Regions from separate parts of the Bradyrhizobium sp. 170 genome, predicted to be linked through region 2. Evidence: predicted binding sites of a transcription regulator. Region 2 holds the regulator's gene; each other region holds the start of a gene.

What was found. The regulator LexA, encoded in region 2, represses DNA repair genes until DNA is damaged. The targets are predictions, from matches to a motif close to TGTTCNNNNTGTGTTCNG.
Region 1: the regulator LexA is predicted to act here: its motif matches at 2,243-2,260, upstream of recA (recombinase RecA).
Region 3: the regulator LexA is predicted to act here: its motif matches at 3,880-3,897, upstream of IVB05_RS41360 (helicase-related protein).

Annotation. Positions count from the first base shown of each region.
Region 1 is NZ_CP064703.1:6,505,158-6,511,883, reverse strand. Features, by position in the region: gene IVB05_RS30410 (hypothetical protein) at 1-77, opposite strand, end outside; gene IVB05_RS30405 (hypothetical protein) at 1,122-1,301, opposite strand; gene recA (recombinase RecA) at 2,375-3,463, shown strand; gene IVB05_RS30395 (hypothetical protein) at 3,573-4,577, shown strand; gene IVB05_RS30390 (hypothetical protein) at 4,847-5,557, shown strand; gene gcvP (aminomethyl-transferring glycine dehydrogenase) at 5,666-6,726, opposite strand, start outside.
Region 2 is NZ_CP064703.1:4,265,496-4,272,221, forward strand. Features, by position in the region: gene IVB05_RS19710 (ComEC/Rec2 family competence protein) at 1-1,593, shown strand, start outside; gene IVB05_RS19715 (hypothetical protein) at 1,704-1,985, opposite strand; gene IVB05_RS19720 (hypothetical protein) at 2,025-2,441, opposite strand; gene lexA (transcriptional repressor LexA) at 2,692-3,393, opposite strand; gene glp (gephyrin-like molybdotransferase Glp) at 3,605-4,816, opposite strand; gene IVB05_RS19735 (hypothetical protein) at 5,290-6,726, shown strand, end outside.
Region 3 is NZ_CP064703.1:8,757,341-8,764,066, reverse strand. Features, by position in the region: gene IVB05_RS41380 (S8 family peptidase) at 1-732, opposite strand, end outside; gene IVB05_RS41375 (ATP-binding protein) at 750-1,712, opposite strand; gene rpmB (50S ribosomal protein L28) at 1,893-2,201, opposite strand; gene IVB05_RS41365 (DUF3108 domain-containing protein) at 2,740-3,543, shown strand; gene IVB05_RS41360 (helicase-related protein) at 4,082-6,726, shown strand, end outside.

The sequences.
Region 1 (6,726 bases), 2.2 Mb from region 2:
CCGATCCGAAATTGCCATTGCCAGAACCCCGGGGTTTCAGACCTGGTCAGGTTATATTCTACGCCTTTGTGATTCATGGAATCTCCCGCATCCTCTGCTTAACGGGAGTGGAACCGCAAAGTTCCATATTCCATCCGCTTACAATAGATTTGCCGCGCGCGGTCGGCACGGCAGAAATCCTCGCGCGGTATGCGTTTCAACCCCGCGGGCGCGTCCGAATTCCCGCGCCGGCCCTGCTTCCGCCCCTGCTGAAAAGCACTGCGCCGCGCAAGCGGAGTATGGTCGCTTGGCGGCGCAGGCCTATTCCCCGAGTGATGCAATGTCCCAGGCAAGGTTTTGTCTGGGCGGAATGAAAAAGGTTCAACGCGGCCCGAGACGAATTTGCCGGGCGATTAGCACGCTGAAACGGGGCCTTGCAGCGGCCGTATCTGCTCGCGAGGGCGGGGTGGTCCTCCAGATTTCCCCCGTCATCGGCGACCTCGCTGCATAGCCCCATGCGGCGGGGTCGTTTGGCTGTGGCGGGCCGGCCCGCTACATCCGTGTCATGCCGGCGTAATGCCTGCCGCTATAGGGACCATAGGGACCGACATGAACGCCGGTCTTCATGCACTGCGCCTTCGCGGCCATGCACATCTGAACCTTGTCGGATCAATCGGCGGAATCGCGAATGCAGGAAGCTGCGTAACCGCTGCAGGTGTGAGGGATCGCGCGCCGTCGGAGCGCTTGGCCGAGCCGGTGAGTGCTCAAGACCAAGGTCGCCAGCGGCTTTGCGGCCTCCTATTCCTGGCGCGTCGGATAAGGCTGCCGCGGCGGCATATGGGGTCTCGACGGCGCGTCCGGCCGGACCGGCTGCGGCACCCGCGAGGGCTCCGGGGGTGCGGTTGAGGCTCAAGAGCCGTGTGAGGAGATCGGCGCCAAGCTGCTGAAGTATCGGCAGGATGGGTTCGGGGGTGAAGGCAACCTGTGTGTGCATGCCGTAAGACATAGCGTGCGCGTCTTGACGGACGGTTCAGGCGAAACTGCAAGCACGCCTAAAATTGTAAGCGACGTCACCCACGCCTCGACTTGCAGATGGACCGATAAAACGATGAGGCCGCTCGTTGGCGGCCTCATCGCGAGAGCTAGCTTTCCGGCTGCTCTACATCAGGCGGCCGGGGGCTGGCATCCGGCGCCTCTTCACTCCTGGCCGAAAGGTCGGCGGCCTTGTCGAGAAAGCCCGCGGCGACGTCCGGATCCGTGGTGGCCATTGCAAACTTCAGGAAGGTTGCCGCTTGTTCCGTTAGATATTTTTTGCCCGGCACAATCTGGTTCCCCGTTACTACCCGTTACTGTCCGCCGCGCCCGATGCAATTACGCACTGCGGCGGAATCCGTTCCGGGGGGAACGGTACAAAAGTGAACTCAAGGTGGGGCCTGTGTCCGGGCGGGCACGCTGCCGGTTGCGGCGTCAGTCCGGCCACTCGCCAATTCAAATCAGGCCACCGAAAACGACAATGTCGGAAGCCGGACAGACGGGGCCCGAATTAGGATTTAATGCGTGGGTCGGGCGGCCGGGATGCCGCCCGGCCATAAAGGACGGCCCCAGCAAATGCTGCGCAGGGGGACGGCTGCAATGATGGATCGATCCCACGAGATCCCGCAGGACCTCCGTATTCTCGTCCGCATTGTTTCGGCCTGCACGCTAGGCCTCTGGGCATTTGCAGCAGGTTTGCTGATCGGGGTCTTTCTGTTTTCGTGATCATGGGCCTGAGTACTGGCCGGAAACAGGCCATTCGCAGATGAAAAACCGGCCATCGCCCCAGGCCAATACCAACAGGCCAGTACCAAGAGGCCGCCAACTGAGGCGGCCTCTAGACCTCCATCATGATCTCGTTCTTGCTTATCGTCCCGGACCACCCCGCTTGACGCATTCATTGATTTTATTGTCCATAACCTCGACCTCCGCGTTAGAGGGTATATTGCAGTGGCTCGTCGGGTTCGGGGGTATCGGCATCCGGCAATCGGGCCCCTTCATTTCCGCGCGGACGGCGGCGCGGCATTGATAAACCCAGCGACTCCGCCAAGGCGGCTCCATTCAAAGCTGCAAAAGCCATACAGATTGTCGAACCTGCGATGAAACTCCTGGTTGAGAGAGACGCCATGGGCGTTGCCTCCATCTTGTTGCGAGGCTGTGAATTAGGCCACCGTTAACTTCAAAACCGGCCACCAGGGTTCGAAACAGGCCAGCGCACCCTTCGCGGGAAAAGAACATATTGCGAACATAGAACAAACGTGGTACGAAATTCCTATACGCCAACGAATCCCGAAATCGAATCCAAAACCTGCCACCGCCCGTTTGTCCCGCTCGCGAATCCCCGCCATAAGGAGCACGTATTATGTCCGCCACTGCCCTGCGTATCGTTGAAGGATCCTCCATGGATAAGACCAAGGCCCTGTCTGCCGCGCTCTCCCAGATCGAGCGCCAGTTCGGCAAGGGCTCGGTGATGAAGCTGGGCAAGAACGACCGTTCGATGGACATCGAAACCATCTCTTCGGGATCGCTCGGGCTCGATATCGCGCTGGGCGTCGGCGGCCTGCCGAGGGGGCGCGTAGTCGAGATCTACGGGCCGGAATCTTCAGGCAAGACCACGCTGGCGCTGCACACGGTGGCGGAGGGACAGAAGAAGGGCGGCATCTGCGCCTTCATCGACGCCGAACATGCGCTCGACCCGGTCTATGCGCGCAAGCTCGGCGTCAACATCGACGAGCTCCTGATCTCGCAGCCCGACACCGGCGAGCAGGCGCTGGAAATCTGCGACACGCTGGTGCGCTCAGGCGCGGTTGACGTGCTGGTGGTCGACTCCGTTGCGGCCCTGGTGCCGAAGGCCGAACTCGAAGGCGAGATGGGCGATGCGCTGCCCGGCCTGCAGGCGCGGCTGATGAGCCAGGCGCTGCGCAAGCTCACCGCCTCGATCAACAAGTCCAACACCATGGTGATCTTCATCAACCAGATCCGCATGAAGATCGGGGTGATGTACGGCTCGCCGGAAACCACCACCGGCGGCAACGCGCTGAAATTTTACGCCTCCGTCCGCCTCGACATCCGCCGCATCGGTGCGATCAAGGAACGCGACGAAGTGGTCGGCAACACCACCCGCGTCAAGGTGGTGAAGAACAAGCTGGCGCCGCCCTTCAAGCAGGTCGAGTTCGACATCATGTATGGCGAGGGCGTCTCCAAGATGGGTGAGATCCTCGATCTCGGCGTCAAGGCCGGCATCGTCGAAAAATCCGGTGCCTGGTTCTCCTATGACAGCCAGCGGCTGGGGCAGGGACGCGAAAACTCAAAAGCCTTCCTCAAGGCCAATCCCGACATGGTCGCCAAGATCGAGATGGCGATCCGCCAGAATTCCGGCCTGATCGCCGAACAGATCCTGGCAGGCCCTGCCGAACGCGACGCCGACGGCGAGGAGCCGGCGGACGAATAAGCTTCAGAAACGCTTCAGGGGTTAAGGCCTGAAACGGACGGACGGGTGTTGTAGACGTTGAGTTGCCGACGTCTTCAGCGCCCGTTTTGTTGTGTAGTGGATGAGTGCGATGAAGCCTCTGATCCTGACCGGCTGGTCGATCCCGGAATTCACCAGCTCGGAATTCGCCGATCTTGCGGTTGATTCCTTCTTTCGTTTCGGCTGGGGAGAGTTGCCTTCGCCGGATGAACTCGCAACCTACCTCGGCCCGCGCACACCCGATGTCAAACGCGGGCGTCATTGGTCGGACTTTGTCAGCCGATTGAATCAGAGCAAGAACAGGCGTCGCAGGAATCTCAGCCTGGCTGAATTCTGTCAGCACTACGAGGCCGTCGAACTATGGTTCGACGTACAACCCAATGCTCAGTTGAGCCTGGTCTGGCTGCTCGATTATTTCCGGTCTTATCCAAAGACGATCGCCAAGTTGAAATTTTGTCTGATTGACCTCGCGATGATTGAGCTTACGCAGCTCGGCAGGTGGCGGCCGGTGGTTGTCGATGTCACTGACAAGGAACTTGAGACGGCAAGCGCGGCCTGGCAGGCCTATCGGGCGCCGACGCCCGAGGCCTGCTTCGATCTGCTCGGCAAGGATTTGAGTGCCTTGCCGCTTCTCAGGCCCGTCCTGATCGATCTGCTCGAAGAACTGCCGTCAAGTTCGACCGGGCTTGGCGCTACGGAAATGCGGATGCTCGAACTGATCGCGCGGGGATACTCGCTCACAAATGCGCTCTTCCATTTCTACCAACTGCGCCAAACCCGCATCTTCGGCGAGTGGGAATACGGCTACTTGCTGGATGGGCTGGCGTTCGGGCCCCAACCGGCCGTGGCGGGCCTCGACGAGGAACTGCGTACGCTCGACCGCAAAAATTTGCGAGACCGGCACCCGGCCTACCTGCGCAGCCGGCTGTCGCTCACCGAATTCGGCAAGGCTGTTCTCGCCCACAAGGAAGACTTCAGCCGGCACAATCCAATCGACCGCTGGTGGGGCGGCACGCACCTGACCAACGATAATCTGTGGCACTGGAATCCGGCGCTGATCAAGCCCTCCCGCAAGTCTGAACGAGGCGTACCGTGACGCGTTTGATCCTGACGTCAGATTCCTCAAGTGCGGGCTGCGTTGTATCGGCCGGTCTTGCCGATCTGGTGATTGCCCTCGAGCTTCGGATGGTTTGGGGGGCGCCGCGTTCCGATGCGGAGCTTGCAGCATTTTTGGAAGAAAGGACAACGCAAGGACCGGACTCGAGTTGGCTCTATTCTGAGCCCCGGCAGCGCCGTCAGCTATTCGGCTTCAGGGATCTCGGGTTAATCGAGGCTTGCGAACGTTGCGAAACGGTCGAACTCTGGATGGAAACCGAGCCGAACGCCCAACTGGTATTGATCTGGCTATTGGATTATCTCGGCCCGCGGGCGAAAACCTTAAGGATAATTTTGCGACACGTGGATGCCTCTCTCGGCGAGGCAGAGCCAGCGCGTCTCGCCAAATCGAAGTTCATGGGCGTCGCCATCACCGATGACCATCTTGAGATCGCAAGCCTTGCGTGGCAGGCCTTCCGGGCACCGACGCCACATGCGTGGTTCAACCTGCTGAGCAGGGATCTGAGCATCTTGCCGCAGCTTCGGCGATGCGTTCTGGAAATGCTCGAAGAGCTTCCCGGTCGCGCAACCGGGCTTGGCGCGTCCGAACTGCGAATTCTGGAATTGATCGCGGCGGGCTACGAGCATCCGTTCGAGGTGTTTCCCCATTTCAAGCAGCGCTTTCAGCGCCGCGTGTTCGGCTATTGGGAAGCTGGTGCTCTCCTGGAAGGGCTTGCGCTTGCCCCGATGCCCGCGGTGTCAGGCCTCGCGGAGTGGCCGTTCACGCTGGAGTTGCACGATGAGCGTGAGCGATTCGAGCGATACAAGGAAAGCCGGCTATCGCTCACCGCGCTCGGCAAGGCAATTTTGGCCGGCACCGAAGATTTCAGCCGGCATAACCCGATCGATCGCTGGTGGGGTGGCACTAGGCTCACCAATGACCGGCTGTGGCGCTGGGACCCCGTCCTGCTCGTGCCGTAGCGGGATGAGTGTAGGATGGGTAGAGCGCAGCGAAGCCCATCATCGTGCCGCACCTGCGATGATGACCGCGATGGGTTTCGCTTTCGCTCTACCCATCCTACGCGTGCGTCACTCCGCGGCTTGCGCGTAGTCCGTCACCGGCGGGCACGAGCAGACCAGGTTGCGGTCGCCATAGACGTTGTCGACGCGCCCGACCGGGCTCCAGTATTTGTCGGTGCGCGAGACGCCGTCGGGGAAACAACCCTTGGCTCGGCTATAGGCGCGGCTCCACGCATCGTCGGCGATGTCGTGCACGGTGTGCGGGGCGTGCCGCAGCGGCGATGCTTCGACCTTCCAGCGGCCGGCCTCGATCTCCGTGATCTCACTTCGGATCGCGATCATGGCGTCGCAGAACCGATCCAGCTCCGCTTTCGATTCCGATTCGGTCGGCTCGATCATCAGCGTGCCCGGCACCGGGAAACTCATGGTGGGCGCGTGGAAGCCATAGTCGATCAGGCGCTTTGCGATGTCGTCGACGGTGACGCCGCTGGTGGTCTTGAGCGGGCGCGGATCGACGATGCATTCATGCGCGACGCGACCTTTTGCATTCCGATACAGAACAGGGAAATGCGGATCGAGGCGGTTGGCGATGTAGTTGGCGTTGAGAATCGCGATCTCGGTGGCGCGCGTGAGACCTTCGCCGCCCATCATCAAAATGTAGATGTAGGAGATCGTCAGGATCGACGCCGATCCGAACGGCGCCGCCGACACCGGCCCGACCGGCACGCTGCCATCCCTTGCGGGATGTCCGGGCAGGAACGGTTCGAGATGCGCCTTGACGCCGATCGGGCCCATGCCGGGGCCGCCGCCGCCATGCGGGATGCAGAACGTCTTGTGCAGATTGAGGTGAGAGACGTCAGCGCCGTAATCGCCGGGCCGCGACAGGCCGACCTGCGCGTTCATGTTGGCGCCGTCGAGATAGACCTGACCGCCATGGCTGTGAACGATGTCGCAGATATCGCGGATGTGCTCCTCGAACACGCCATGTGTCGAGGGATAGGTGATCATCACGGCGGCGAGATTTTTGGAATGCTTTTCCGCCTTGGCGCGGAGATCGTCGACATCGACATCGCCTCTGATGTCGCAGGCGGTCACCACCACTTCCATGCCGACCATATGTGCGGAGGCCG
Region 2 (6,726 bases):
CCGCCCGCTACCGGCGGCGGGCTGCGCCTGCGCTATTCGGCGTTCATGCAGGGCCTGCGCGATACGATCGACGCGCGGATCAGGACCACGCTGGAGGGTGACAAGCGCGCGATTGCAACCGCGCTGTTGACCGGGCGGCGCGACGCGATCTCGCCGCCGGTGAACGACGCGATGTTCATCTCCGGTCTCGGCCATGTCCTTTCAATCTCGGGCTATCACATGGCCGTCGTCGCGGGCGTCGTGTTCTTTGCGGTGCGGGCGCTGCTGGCGCTGTTTCCGGTTCTCACGGTTGGCTACGCCATCAAGAAATGGGCGGCTGCGGCAGCCCTGGTCGCCGCCGCGTTCTATCTGTTGCTGTCGGGCGCCGAGGTCGCGACGCAGCGCTCGTTCTTCATGACGGCCGTGGTGCTGATCGCGGTCATGGTCGATCGCCGGGCGATTACGTTTCGCACGCTCGCGGTCGCGGCCCTGATCGTGCTGACAGTCGCGCCGGAGGCGCTGGTGCATCCGAGTTTTCAGATGTCGTTTGCGGCGACGCTTGGCCTCGTTGCCCTGGTGCAGATCGGCATGCCGCGTTTGTTCGCGACGCCGGACCATACCGCGACCGCCCGCGTGGCGCTGTGGGGTGGCCGCGAGATCACGATGCTGTTGCTGGCCTCATTGGTGGCGGGGCTCGCGACCATGCCGTACGCGGCCTTTCACTTCCACCGGGTGACGCCTTACGGCGTGCTCGCCAATCTCGCGGCGATGCCGGTGGTGTCAGCGCTGGTGATGCCGGCGGGCCTGCTCGGACTCGTCGCGATGCCGTTCGGGTTCGATCGCCTGTTCTGGGCGATCATGGGTGTCGGCATCGACTGGATGATCGCGGTGACGCAATGGGTCGCGGCTTTGCCCGGCGCGGTCGGCCGCGTGCCGGCGTTCGGCATCGGCCCGCTGATTGCGGCCAGCCTCGGCATCATCCTGCTCGGCCTGTTGCGCACGCCGCTGCGCTGGTCGGGCGCCGTACTGGTCGTGGTTGCGGCGCTCTGGGCGGCGAGGGTGCCGCAGCCAGATATCCTGATTTCCGCCGATGGCCGCAATGTCGGCGTCCGTGGGCAGGACGGCCGGCTGCATCTGATGCATGCGGCAAAGGGCTCCCGGGATTCTTTCCTGCTGAAGGAGTGGCTGGCGGCGGATGCGGACGCCCGAACGGCGGCTGACGCGTCGCTCACATCAGGCGTCTCATGCGACGATTTTGGCTGCGTGATGCAATCCGCCGGCGGCACCCTGATCGCGCAGGCGCTCAGGCCCGAGGCACTCTCGGACGATTGCGAGCGCGCCGCGCTGATTGTGACGCTGCGGCAGGCGCCCGCTTCCTGCGCGGCTTCCGTCATCGATGCCGACCGGCTGCGGCGGCAGGGCGCGATGGCGCTGCGGCGAGGCCGTGACGGATTTGTCGTCGAGGCGGCCAAACCCAGAGGGATCGACCGCCCGTGGTCGCCGGCCATCGCGGACGAGAGCGAAGCAGACGCAGCCGTTCTGGCGCCGCGCGTCGTGCCGCCGCGCGCGGTCGACGCCACGCCGGCCGAGGCCGATCTTCAGGCGGAGGAATAGAGCGTTTTCCAGCGAAAGCCTGCCCCGGACTTGATCCGGGGTGGAGACCGGTTCGCGTCAAGAAAACGCGTCGAATCAAAAATCTGGAGCCCCAGGGCTCCAGACGAACTTCAGTGCTCGTCGAGCGGGGGGCTTGAGGGACTGGCCGGTATTTCGAATGCGCCGAGGTGGAATTCCTCCGGCGCGTCGGGGGTCGACGGCAGGTTGACCAGCGTGAACGACGCCTCGGGGAATTGCCGCCAGATCGCGAGATCTTCGGCCGTGATGGTGAGCCAGCCGTACCGGAACATGTACCGTCCGGGCTCCGTGACGCGTCCGGCTCTTTGCCATGTGACTTTGTTGACCACCGACTGCCCCTCGGCGCCTAGTTTCTCAAAAAACCATATCACCATGATCCGCCGGCCTGAACCGGCGGATCACATGCGCGTCGTTTATCCGGTCACGATGGATTCGGCCGGTGGCGCTTCCGTCACCTTTGCCGCACGTTCGCCCTCGGTCACCGGCAATTGCAGTACGGTCGCGCGCTGGCCTTCGCAAAGCTGCGTCACCAGCACATGGCTTCCGTCCGGAAATTCGATCGCGTCATGGTGGCGATCGGTCACTTCGGGTTCGATCTGGTTGAACTTGCCGACCCGCCAGTCGGTGGTTCGCGTCCAGATCCACCGGTTGTCGTATTTGACGTCCTCGGCGAACGCCAGTTCGGTGCCGGGAAGCATGCAGACCGCCACTGAAGGCTCGCGTTCCGACGCAAAGCCGCGGGTCGATGTACCGCGGAATGTCGTGGTGATCAGCGTCTCGCCGACCTTGGCAGGCCGCGTCGCCACAGCGTGCAGGCTATAGTCACACATCGGATGGCTCCCTCGTTTGAGATAGCTGACCCGTGTCTGCAAGAAGGAGGCACAGGCCTCTATCAGAGTGGACATATTCAGAGCGGACTTGGCGCAGAGCCTTTTCTTGTTTCTGGGCAATTCTGCGGCTAGCGCACTGCGTCAAAATCACAAACGCGCTAACGCAGTTTTGTTCCAGGCATGCAGCAAAAAACCCCGGCCGAAAGGCCGGGGCGGGATTGCCGTCGCAGTCACGTCCGCATCCAGCAGGTCAATATTTGCGGTACAGCCCGATCAGCTTGCCCTGAATCCGGACCCGGTTCGGCGGCAGGATGCGGACTTCGTAGGCGGCATTGGCGGGCTCCAGCGCGATCGAGGCGCCGCGGCGGCGGAAGCGTTTTAGCGTGGCTTCCTCCTCGTCGATCAGCGCCACCACGATGTCGCCGGTGTCGGCGGTCTCGTTGCGCTGGATCAGCGCCATGTCGCCGTCGAGAATGCCGGCGTCCACCATGGAATCGCCGCGCACTTCGAGCGCGTAATGCTCGCCGGAGCCGAGCATGTCAGGCGGCACGCTGATGGTGTGGCTGCGGGTCTGCAGCGCCTCGATCGGCGTACCGGCGGCGATCCGGCCCATCACGGGCACGGCAACCGGGCGATTGCCGTCGTCCTCGCTGGCCGGCGCGCTTACGGAGCGTTTGCCGAGCGTGCCTTCGATGACGCTCGGCGTGAAGCCGCGGCGGCCGTTAGCGGCGGCAGCCAGCTCCGGCAGCTTGATGACTTCGATGGCGCGGGCGCGGTTGGGCAGGCGGCGGATGAAGCCGCGCTCCTCCAGCGCCGTAATGAGGCGGTGAATTCCGGATTTCGAGCGCAGGTCGAGCGCATCCTTCATCTCGTCGAAGGAGGGCGGTACGCCGGCTTCCTTCAGCCGTTCATTGATGAAACGCAGAAGTTCATACTGTTTGCGCGTAAGCATCGCGAGCATTCCCCCGGTTGGTACAGTCTTTCGGTCCCGAATCTCCAGGGTCCATTGCGGGAGTCCCCAAAACTCCCAACCATAGACACTAGCAGTCGAAACAAATCATGAACGGACACTATATGTTCGATATGTGTTCCGCAACCACTTAATTTCAGGTGAACGCATTGCGGCTTCGGCTGAAGACACCCTCAAAGGCGCAGTTCAGGCGTCATTCCGGCAGCCGGAGCAGCTCGCACCGCGAACCCTTCGCGGCAGCCGGCGCGAACGGCGGACGTATCACAAGTGCCCGTGCCGCAGCGAGATTCCCTAATAGCGATGAGTCCTGGTGGTTCACCGGCACCGCGATCAGCGTGCCGTCTTCGCGCTCTTCGAGGCGTGCCCGAAGATAGTCTTCGCGCTGGTCGTTGGCAGCGAGATCGCGGCCCAGCAGGGCGCTTTCGCGCCGATGATGGACGGTGTCGCGGCCCGATAATGCACGAATCAACGGCACCAGAAACAGGAAGCCGCAGACATAGGAGGAGACGGGATTGCCGGGCAGGCCGATCACCCGCATCGCACCCAGCCTGCCATGCATCATCGGCTTGCCCGGCCGCATCGCGATCCGCCAGAACGCCATGGTCGTCCCCTCGGCCTCCAGCGACCGCTTGACGAGGTCATGGTCGCCGACCGAGGCGCCGCCCATGGTGATCAGGATATCTGCTTCAAGCTCGCGCGCACGGCGGATGCCTTGCGCGGTGGCGGCGACCGTGTCGGCGGCGATTCCGAGATCGACGACCTCGGCGTCCTCGGCGCGCGCCAGCGCACGGATTCCGTAGCCGTTGGAGTAGACGATCTGGCCCGGGCCCGGGGTCGACCCCGGCATCACCAGCTCGTCACCGGTCGCAAGCACCGCGACCTTCGGGCGGCGGTGCACCGCAAGCTCCGGATAGTTCATGCCGGCGGCGAGCGACAGGTCGCGGTCGGTGAGGTGGCGTCCGCGCGTGAGCAGCACGTCACCCTCGCGGAAATCGACGCCGGCAGGCCGGATATGTCGGCCGGAAACGGCGGCTTCCGTGATGTTGATATGGTCACCGTCGACGCCGGTGTCTTCCTGGATGATGACGGCGTCGGCGCCATCAGGGATCACGCCGCCGGTGAAGATCCGCACCGCTTCGCCTCGGCCTACCTTGCGCTCGAACGGGCGGCCGGCCGCGACCTCGCCGATCACCTTCAGCCGTGCCGAGATATCGGCGGCATCCGCCGCGCGCACCGCATAGCCGTCCATCGCCGACATCGCCTGCGGCGGTTGCGTCCGCCGTGCCGCGACGTCGCGCGCCAGCACACGATGAAAGGCATCATCGAGCGCGATCATTTCCTCGGGCAACGGTTCGGCGCGGCTGAGGATCGCAGCAAGTGCATCGGCGACAGGCATCAAGGCCACGGGCACTTCTCCTCGGGTGCAAGCGCGTCTGTTCAGCTGTTCGGCCCGGCGACGAGATCGCGCGCGCCTTCATATCGGAGAGCGCGAGCGGAGGCAAAAATGCGGCGCGGAAGGCTTGCGCCCGATACCGCAGTTTCGGAATTCATCCGCTGTCTGAATTTTATCCTGAACTCACCGGGATATGTTGCTGAACAGCAACATTATTCTGCAATCTCACCCGAGGTCAGGCGGGAATCGTCTCAATCCGCGTCAGCGATTTGTTCGCATCTGTGATTGGGGTAGGGTTCCCTGAGATTGAGGTGTGGGCGCCCAAAGTTTTGGCCAGCCACAGGCTGGCTCACCCGAGCTGGTTTCGCGCGAAGCCGGAGCGGACGATGACGGGGGCGATAGCTACGGCAACGGGTTCTGCGTCCCCGCGCGCTTCCGGTGTAATTCTTCCATCCGATCGCCGGGCGAGCCTGCTGGCGAGCAGCATGCTCTGCGGCGGGACCTTGCGCAGCCTCGCGGCGGCGGCCGGGATGATGACGGCGGTCGGCGTCTCGCCGGCCTTCGCTCAATGCTTTTCCGGTACCGGCGGCAACATTACCGGCGCGGGCTGTACCGTCACCGCGGCGACAGGTGCCTTCTCCACCGCAGTGGGGTCGGGAGCGAATGCGACGGGCTTCTTCGCAACGGCGTATGGCTCTGTGGCCACAGCGAACGGCAGCAACGCGACCGCGACGGGCGCGCTCAGCATCGCGAACGGCGCCGATGCGACCGCGACGGGCGCGGTCAGCTTCGCGAACGGTGCGCAGGCGACCGCGACGGGCACGCTCAGCATCGCGAACGGCGTCGATGCGACCGCGACAGGCACAAATAGCAACGCGAACGGGAGCAGCGCCACGGCGACCGGTTACTTCAGCCAGGCGAACGGAGCTTCTGCCACGGCAACGGGCATGGCCAGTCTGGCCAACGGCGCCCTGGCCACCGCGACCGGCACTGGCAGTGTTGCGAACGGTGTCACCGCGACCGCGACCGGCATGGGCAGCTTTGCCAACGGCGATCAAGCTTCCGCGACCGGCGTGAGCAGCTATGCCAACGGCTCTCAAACGACCGCGACCGGCTACGCCAGCACCGCCAACGGCGCTCAAGCCACCGCGACGGGGGTGTTCAGCACCGCCGGCGGTAACTTCGCGACGGCAACGGGCGCGGGCACTACCGCGACCGGCGATTTCGCCACCGCGACCGGCGGCTCCAGCACCGCGACCGGGGCCTTCGCCACCACGACGGGGGCCTTTAGTTCGGCAATTGGCGCGAACGCGACGGCGACCGGTACGAGTGCCTTCGCCAACGGCACCAACGCGACGGCGATCGGCCAACTCAGCAAAGCGAATGGCGTCAGCGCGACCGCGACCGGCCGGGGCAGCATCGCCAACGGTGCCACCGCCAGCGCCTTCGGCGAAGGCAGCAACGCCACCGGCGCGGCCACCACCGCGATCGGCCAGGCCAGCGTCGCCAGCGCCACCGGTGCCACGGCGGTGGGCGCCAGTGCGCGGGCAACCGCGACCGGCGCGGTCGCCGTCGGCAACACGGCCGCCGCCACCGGCGTTAATTCGATTGCGATAGGCAACGGCGCGACCGCCACCGGTTCGATCGCTGTCGGCGCCGGGGCGTTGGCTTCCAATGGTGGCGCCGCGTTCGGCGACGGCACGGTGGCGACCGGAACGAATTCGGCCGCCCTTGGCACCGGCGCCACGGCGACATTCGCCAATTCGACCGCGATCGGCAGCGGCGCGACCACAACAGCGGCGAACCAGGTCGCAATTGGCACGGCGACGAGCACCTATAAAATGTCCGGCATCGCCTCGGCGACGAGCCTTGCCGCACAATCCGGTCCGACCTCGTTCGTCACCAGCGACGCCAACGGCAAT
Region 3 (6,726 bases), 4.5 Mb from region 2:
CGTGAAACTCTCGGAAATAACATCTGGTTGCGGAGGCATATCCGCAACCGCGACTTCCGGAAGGGCTAGGGCGGCGCGCACCGCAGCACCGGTGCATTCAATTCGCGCGATTATGATCTGATACCCAGTGTAGGCGCTTAAAATTGCTCCTCGCGATGCTATGGCTTGCTTTAGGCGATAGATAAATATCTCCGCTTCCTCTTTTTTGGGAGGAAAGAACAGTTCTACGTCCAACAAATAAGTCTCTGTATCGAGAAAATCGTTTGGATCGGCAAAACCAGCCGCTCTTAGGTCGGGCCCAATTCTGTCTGATGCATTCAGAAGAGCTACGGATTCAATCGCCGCTATGAGGCCCGCGAAGGGTGGGGCCTTTTGTCCGAGCGGCAGCTCTCCTTGGTATGCCTCCACCTTGTTGCGAAAATCCTGCAAAGATTTGTCGTCAGCAAATAACACTACTGACTTGTCGCCATCGACCGACAAGACAGTCAGGCCGATCTTTCGCCATTCGTCTTCATCGATGTTTCCGGCGACAGAGACCTTAAGGATCAGTGAAGGATCAATGCCATCGATGGCTGGAAGATCCCCGTAGGAAGATACGACTTGTTCAATTTCTGTTTGGATACGGGCGCCGTGCTGTTTAGCTTCACGAGAAGGTGCGAGACCGAAACCGTGAACGCGACGCTCAAGAACACCTTCGAGCCGCTTTAGCGGCAAGTGATCGTAAGTCGGCATATTCCCCCCGGAATATCTTACGAATTTGTTCGAACTCGTTGGCTAATGGAAATACGTCGTTTTTCAGCATCGATCGCATGCTCAAATAGCCGCGCAGGAACCGCAGTATCTCGGGCCAAAATGGAGGCCTTTATTGCGCTGAGGCAAATTCGTTCGATTTCTGCGAAGGACATTCCTTCGAGATGTTCGGCGTAGTCTGAGGCATCAAACTCCAATGGAAAATTACGTGTTTTTAGTCGTAGGGTCGATTTGATTTGATGCAATGTTGGGCGATCGAACAACATAACTTCATCAAAACGCCGCCATGCGGCATAGTCGATTGAGCTTTCAAGATTGGTTGCCGCGATAAGTAATCCTTTTCCCGCAAAGCGGTCGATCATCATCAAGAGGCTATTGACGACGCGCCGGATTTCGTTGTGCTCCAGAGGGTCGGTTCTTGCGCGGGCGAGAGCGTCAAATTCATCGAGAAACAAAACGGCAGGCAATTGAACAGCCGCTTCGAACACCTTCCTAAGATTGCTCGCCGTCGCGCCAAGGTACTGGGAAATGATCTCGTCTAGTCGAGCGATCAGCAACGGAAGTTTTAATTCCCGGGCCAGAACTTCGGCGCAGAGTGTTTTCCCGCAGCCAGGTGGCCCACAAAACAGAAGCCTTGATCGTGGAGACAGGCCGTGCCGTCGCAGTTCCTCACCTCGGCGGATTTCGTTTACGATTTCGGCCAGTGTTTGATAGTTGTCCGAGTTAATTATCAGGTCCGTAGGAGTACGCTGAGGGTCGACCAATTCGAGCAAGCCAGATGCCGTCAATTGAGCTCTGGCTAATGCGGCCAATCGAGACTCAGGCGTTCTTACTCTTCCGCTAGTCTTCTTTCTTGAAGACGCGTCTGCTTGGTCGCTTCCGAGGACTTGAATTGCAGGCGGATCGTCGTCGGCATCCGATGAGCGAGTCGCAAAAGAGAATCCGCGAAGTTTAGCGCTCATCCTGCCTACCGGCCGCTAATTGTGTGAGTTTTGTGCTGCCAACCTGACCACAGCGCGCAGAGTGCGCTCCGCTTCTAGAATTGGCAAGCTTCGTAGAGAACTGCCCCCAAAACAAAACAGCCGGATCGTGTGATCCGACTGTCCAATGCACGCGGTCAGAATAGATTTGGCAGACGAAGCTCAGCTCGCCTTCTTCACGAACACGGGCTTGCCGACCTTCTTCTCGATCGCGCGTTTGAGATCCAGCGCGCGGGGGGAGAGCACGTCGGCCTTGGCCTTGATCAAATACTTATCGAGGCCGCCATTGTGGTCGACGCTCTTGAGCGCATTGGTCGAGACGCGCAGGCGCACGTTGCGGGCGAGGGCGTCCGAGATGAAGGTGACGTTGACCAGGTTCGGCAGGAAGCGCCGCTTGGTCTTGATGTTCGAGTGGCTCACCTTGTGGCCCGTCTGGGGGCCCTTGGCCGTCAGTTCGCAGCGCCGGGACATTGCAAAATCCTCTTCCATCCCCGCCATAGGCAAGCGCATCTCGCGGCTGCGCGGGGGTCCAAAATCGCGTCCATTTCCAGGAACTGCGGTCGTATAGGGGGAGACGGCCGAACCGTCAAGGTTTTTGGGCGGCGTGGAGCCCGTTCCGACCAGCCCAAGCCCCTTGTTTTGACGCGTTTTCTTCACGCGAACCGGAAATCCGCTCCTGGCCCCAAGTCCGCGCAGGCTTCGTTCGAAAGCGCTGGGGTCCGGACCGCGGAATTGGGCCGGTTTGTAAGGGGTTCCAGCCACTTAAGGCATCATATAAAGGGCGCAATCCCCGCCGACACCATGGCTTTCGTTAAGGGGTAAGGCCTTGGCCTTCCGCACAGAGGCGGGCGGCGATGCGAGGCCCTGATCAAGGCGTGGTTTTCGCGAAAGCACGCGTTGTTTGCCGGATATTTCTGCCTAAATGAACATCAGCTCGCGCCGATCCCGGGACAATCCATTCGTGACCGCAAAACGCGCCGTTTCGCCCCTCTCGAGGCTCGGTTTCAGCCTGTGCGCCCTGGTGTTCGCGGCGCTGGCGCCGCAGGCCGCATCCGCGCAGGGCCGGCTCGATGCGCAATACGAGGCGACGCTGGCGGGCATCCCGGTCGGCAAGGGCGCCTGGACCATCGAAATCGGCGACGACACGTTTTCGGCCTCCGCCCAGGGCGGCACCGCCGGCCTGTTGAAGGCGTTTTCGGGCGGCACGGGTTCCGGCTCCAGCCAGGGCCGCGTCGTGGGCGGCGCGCTGGTGGCGAATGCCTATACCGCCACCACCACGACGCAGAAGAAGTCCGAAACCATCCGCCTGGTGCTGGCCAACGGCAACGTGAAGGATTTTTCGATCGATCCGGCGCCGCCGGTCGATCCTGATCGCATCGTCGTTACCGACGCGCACCGGAAGAACGTGCTCGATCCCATGACCGGCTCGATGCTGCGCGTTCCCGGCAATGGCGAGGTGCTGTCGCCGGATTCCTGCCGCACCGGCGCGGGGATTTTTGACGGACGGCTGCGCTACGACCTCAAGCTTGATTACAAGCGCATGGAAACGGTGAAGGCCGAGAAGGGCTATCACGGGCCGGCGCTGGTCTGCGCGATCTATTTCACCCCGATCGCGGGCTACATCCCCGATCGCCCCGTGATCAAATATCTCGCCACCGAACGCCGGATCGAGATCGCCTTCGTGCCGATCGCGGGAACCCGCATCCTGATTCCGTTCCGCATGACAATCCCGACGCCGTTCGGGCCGGCGATGCTGGAGGCGACGTCGTTCGTGACGACCGCGGCCCCGCCGAGGGTGGCGAAGACGAATTGAGGGTTCGGGCGGCGCCCGCGCTCTGCCGTCGTCCCTGCGAACGCAGGGACCCATACGCCGCGGCCGTGCGGATTGAGGGACTCGGAGTTGCTGGCGGCGCCAACCAATGAACGCCTGTGGTTATGGGTCCCTGCGTTCGCAGGGACGACGAAGTAGCGGAATCCAGTTGACTCTTGCCCGGTTCTGATTCGACTCCGCTCTTTAAGAATTCGACCGCCAAACCGTCGCTTGTGGAGCCCGTGTAAACTTGATCTAGTGCCGCCCCGGGCGTGTCAGCGCGAGATGTTGCGGTGAACGTATCGGGTTTCGGGAAGAGTCAGCGATTCGGGCGCGTTTCGTTCCAGACTCGTTCCAGAGCTTAAGCCGCGACCGCATCGCCGTCGCAAAGTGAAACAGAATCGGCCGAATTGACGCCATGCGACCAGAAAGGCTTCCGTCATCGAAGCGAAGCAATCCATAGCGCGGCATAGGAACCATGGATTGCTTCGTCGCTTCGCTCCTCGCAATGACGAACGCATAGAAGAAACACCTGCACATAATGGCTTTCTCACCTTCCACGTTCGCGGCTGATCGCGCGCCCGGCGCCGGCGTTACCGCCGTGCTCGGGCCGACCAACACCGGCAAGACGCATCTGGCGATCGAGCGGATGCTGGGGCATTCCTCCGGCGTGATCGGCCTGCCGCTGCGGCTGCTCGCGCGCGAGGTCTACAACAAGATCGCGGATCGTGCGGGTGCCGAGAGCGTTGCGCTGATCACGGGCGAGGAGAAGATCAAGCCGAAGAACCCGCGCTACTGGGTCTCCACTGTGGAAGCGATGCCCAGGGATCTCGACGTGTCGTTTCTCGCCGTCGATGAAATCCAGATCGCGGCCGATCTCGAGCGCGGGCACGTTTTCACCGACCGCATCCTGCACCGCCGCGGCCGCGACGAGACGCTGCTGCTGGGCGCCGCCACCATGCGCCCGATCATCGAGCGGCTATTGCCCGGCGCGTCCATCATCACACGGCCGCGGCTGTCGCAGCTCGAATTCGCCGGCGACCGCAAGATCACGCGCCAACCCAGACGTACCGCGATCGTCGCGTTCTCGGCCGATGAAGTCTACGCCATTGCCGAACTGATCCGCCGTCAGCATGGCGGCGCTGCCGTCGTATTGGGCTCGCTTAGCCCACGCACACGCAATGCGCAGGTGGCGATGTTCCAGAATGGCGACGTCGATTATCTCGTCGCCACCGACGCCGTCGGCATGGGGCTGAACCTCGATGTCGATCACGTCGCGTTCGCCTCCGACCGCAAATACGACGGCTACCAGTTCCGAAGGCTCAATCCGTCCGAGTTCGCGCAGATCGCGGGCCGTGCGGGGCGCGCCACGCGCAACGGCACCTTCGGCACCACGGGCCGCTGCGCGCCGTTCGAGCCGGAACTGGTGAACGCGCTGCAGAACCACACGTTCGACAGCGTCAAAATGCTGCAGTGGCGCAACTCAAAACTGGACTTCGCCTCGCTCGGCGCGCTTCAGGTGTCGCTGGCGCTGTCGCCGGGGCATGAGGCCTTGACCCGCGCGCCGATTGCCGAAGATTTGCGCGTGCTCGATCATGCGGCGCGCGACGGCGAGGTGAGGGACATGGCCCACGGCGCGGCCGCCGTGGAACGGCTGTGGGACGCCTGCCAGATCCCGGATTACCGCAAGATCGCACCCGCTGCCCACGCCGAGCTCGTGACCACGCTTTATGCATTCCTGATGAAAAAGGGCCGCATACCGGACGCCTGGTTCGCCGCCCAGGTCGACCAGGCCGACCGCGTCACCGGCGATATCGACACGCTGTCGGGCCGGATTGCGCAAATCCGCACCTGGACCTTCGTCGCCAACCGCCCGGACTGGCTGTCCGACCCCGACCACTGGCAGGGGATCGCCCGGGAGGTCGAAAATAAATTATCCGATGCGCTGCATGAACGGCTTACGGAGCGTTTCGTTGACCGCCGTACCAGTGTATTGATGCGCCGCCTGCGGGAGAACTCAGTTTTGAATACGGAAATTGGCAAGACCGGCGAAGTGATTGTGGAAGGCCACGCGATCGGCCGGCTCGATGGATTTACCTTTGCGCCCGATGCGGCGGAAGCCGGCTCGGACGCCAAGGCGTTGCAGGCGGCCGCCCAGCAGGTGCTCGCCAGCGAGATCGATGCGCGCGCTACAAAACTTGCCGCAGCGCCCGACGATCAGTTCGTGCTGACGTCAGACGGCACCATTCGCTGGACCGGCGATGCGGTCGCAAAGCTGGTCGCGGCCGACGACGCGCTGCATCCGCGATTGCGTATCATTGCCGACGACCGCCTCAACGGCGCGCCGCGCGAGGCCGTGCAGGCGCGGCTCGATCTCTGGCTGAAGACGCATATCGAAAAGCTGCTCGGCCCGCTGTTCGGGCTGTCGAAGGCCGAGGACATCACCGGCATCGGGCGCGGCATCGCGTTCCAACTGGTCGAGAGCCTCGGCGTGCTGGAGCGCGCAAAGATTTCTGCCGAGATGAAGGATCTCGACCAGGCCTCGCGCGCCACCTTGCGCAAATACGGCGTGCGGTTCGGCGCCTATCACATCTATTTCCCCGGGCTCCTGAAGCCCGCCGCGCGCGCGCTGGCTTCGCTGCTGTGGGCCGAGAAGCAGGACAATGTCGACATGTCCGCGCTCTCTGGCGCGCAGCATCTGGCGAGCTCGGGCCGCACCTCGTTCCCGGTCGACAAGGCGTTGCACCGCGACGCCTATCGCCTGCTCGGCTATCGCCAGTGCGGCGAGCGCGCGGTGCGCGTCGATATTCTGGAACGGCTCGCCGATCTCATTCGTCCGGCGCTGGCGTGGCGCGCGAGCTCGCCCGGCGAAAAGCCGACCGGCGCGTTCGATGGCCGCGGCTTTGTGGTGACGCAGGCGATGACCTCGCTGACGGGATCTGCCGGCGAGGATTTTGCCTCGATCCTGCGCGCGCTCGGCTACCGCATGGACAAGCGCCCGCCGCTGCCGCCGAAGCCCGCGCCTGAGGTCGTTGTCGAGACCGTCTCCGCCGAGACGCCGCCGGTTGAGGCGAGTGCCGAGGTAGCGGCAGAGATGTCGGCAGAAGAAGTCGCGGCCGAATTGCCTGTTGCGAGCGAGCCCGTGTCATCGGCCTCGCTGCTGCCGGAGGTCTCGCTGGCCCCGGC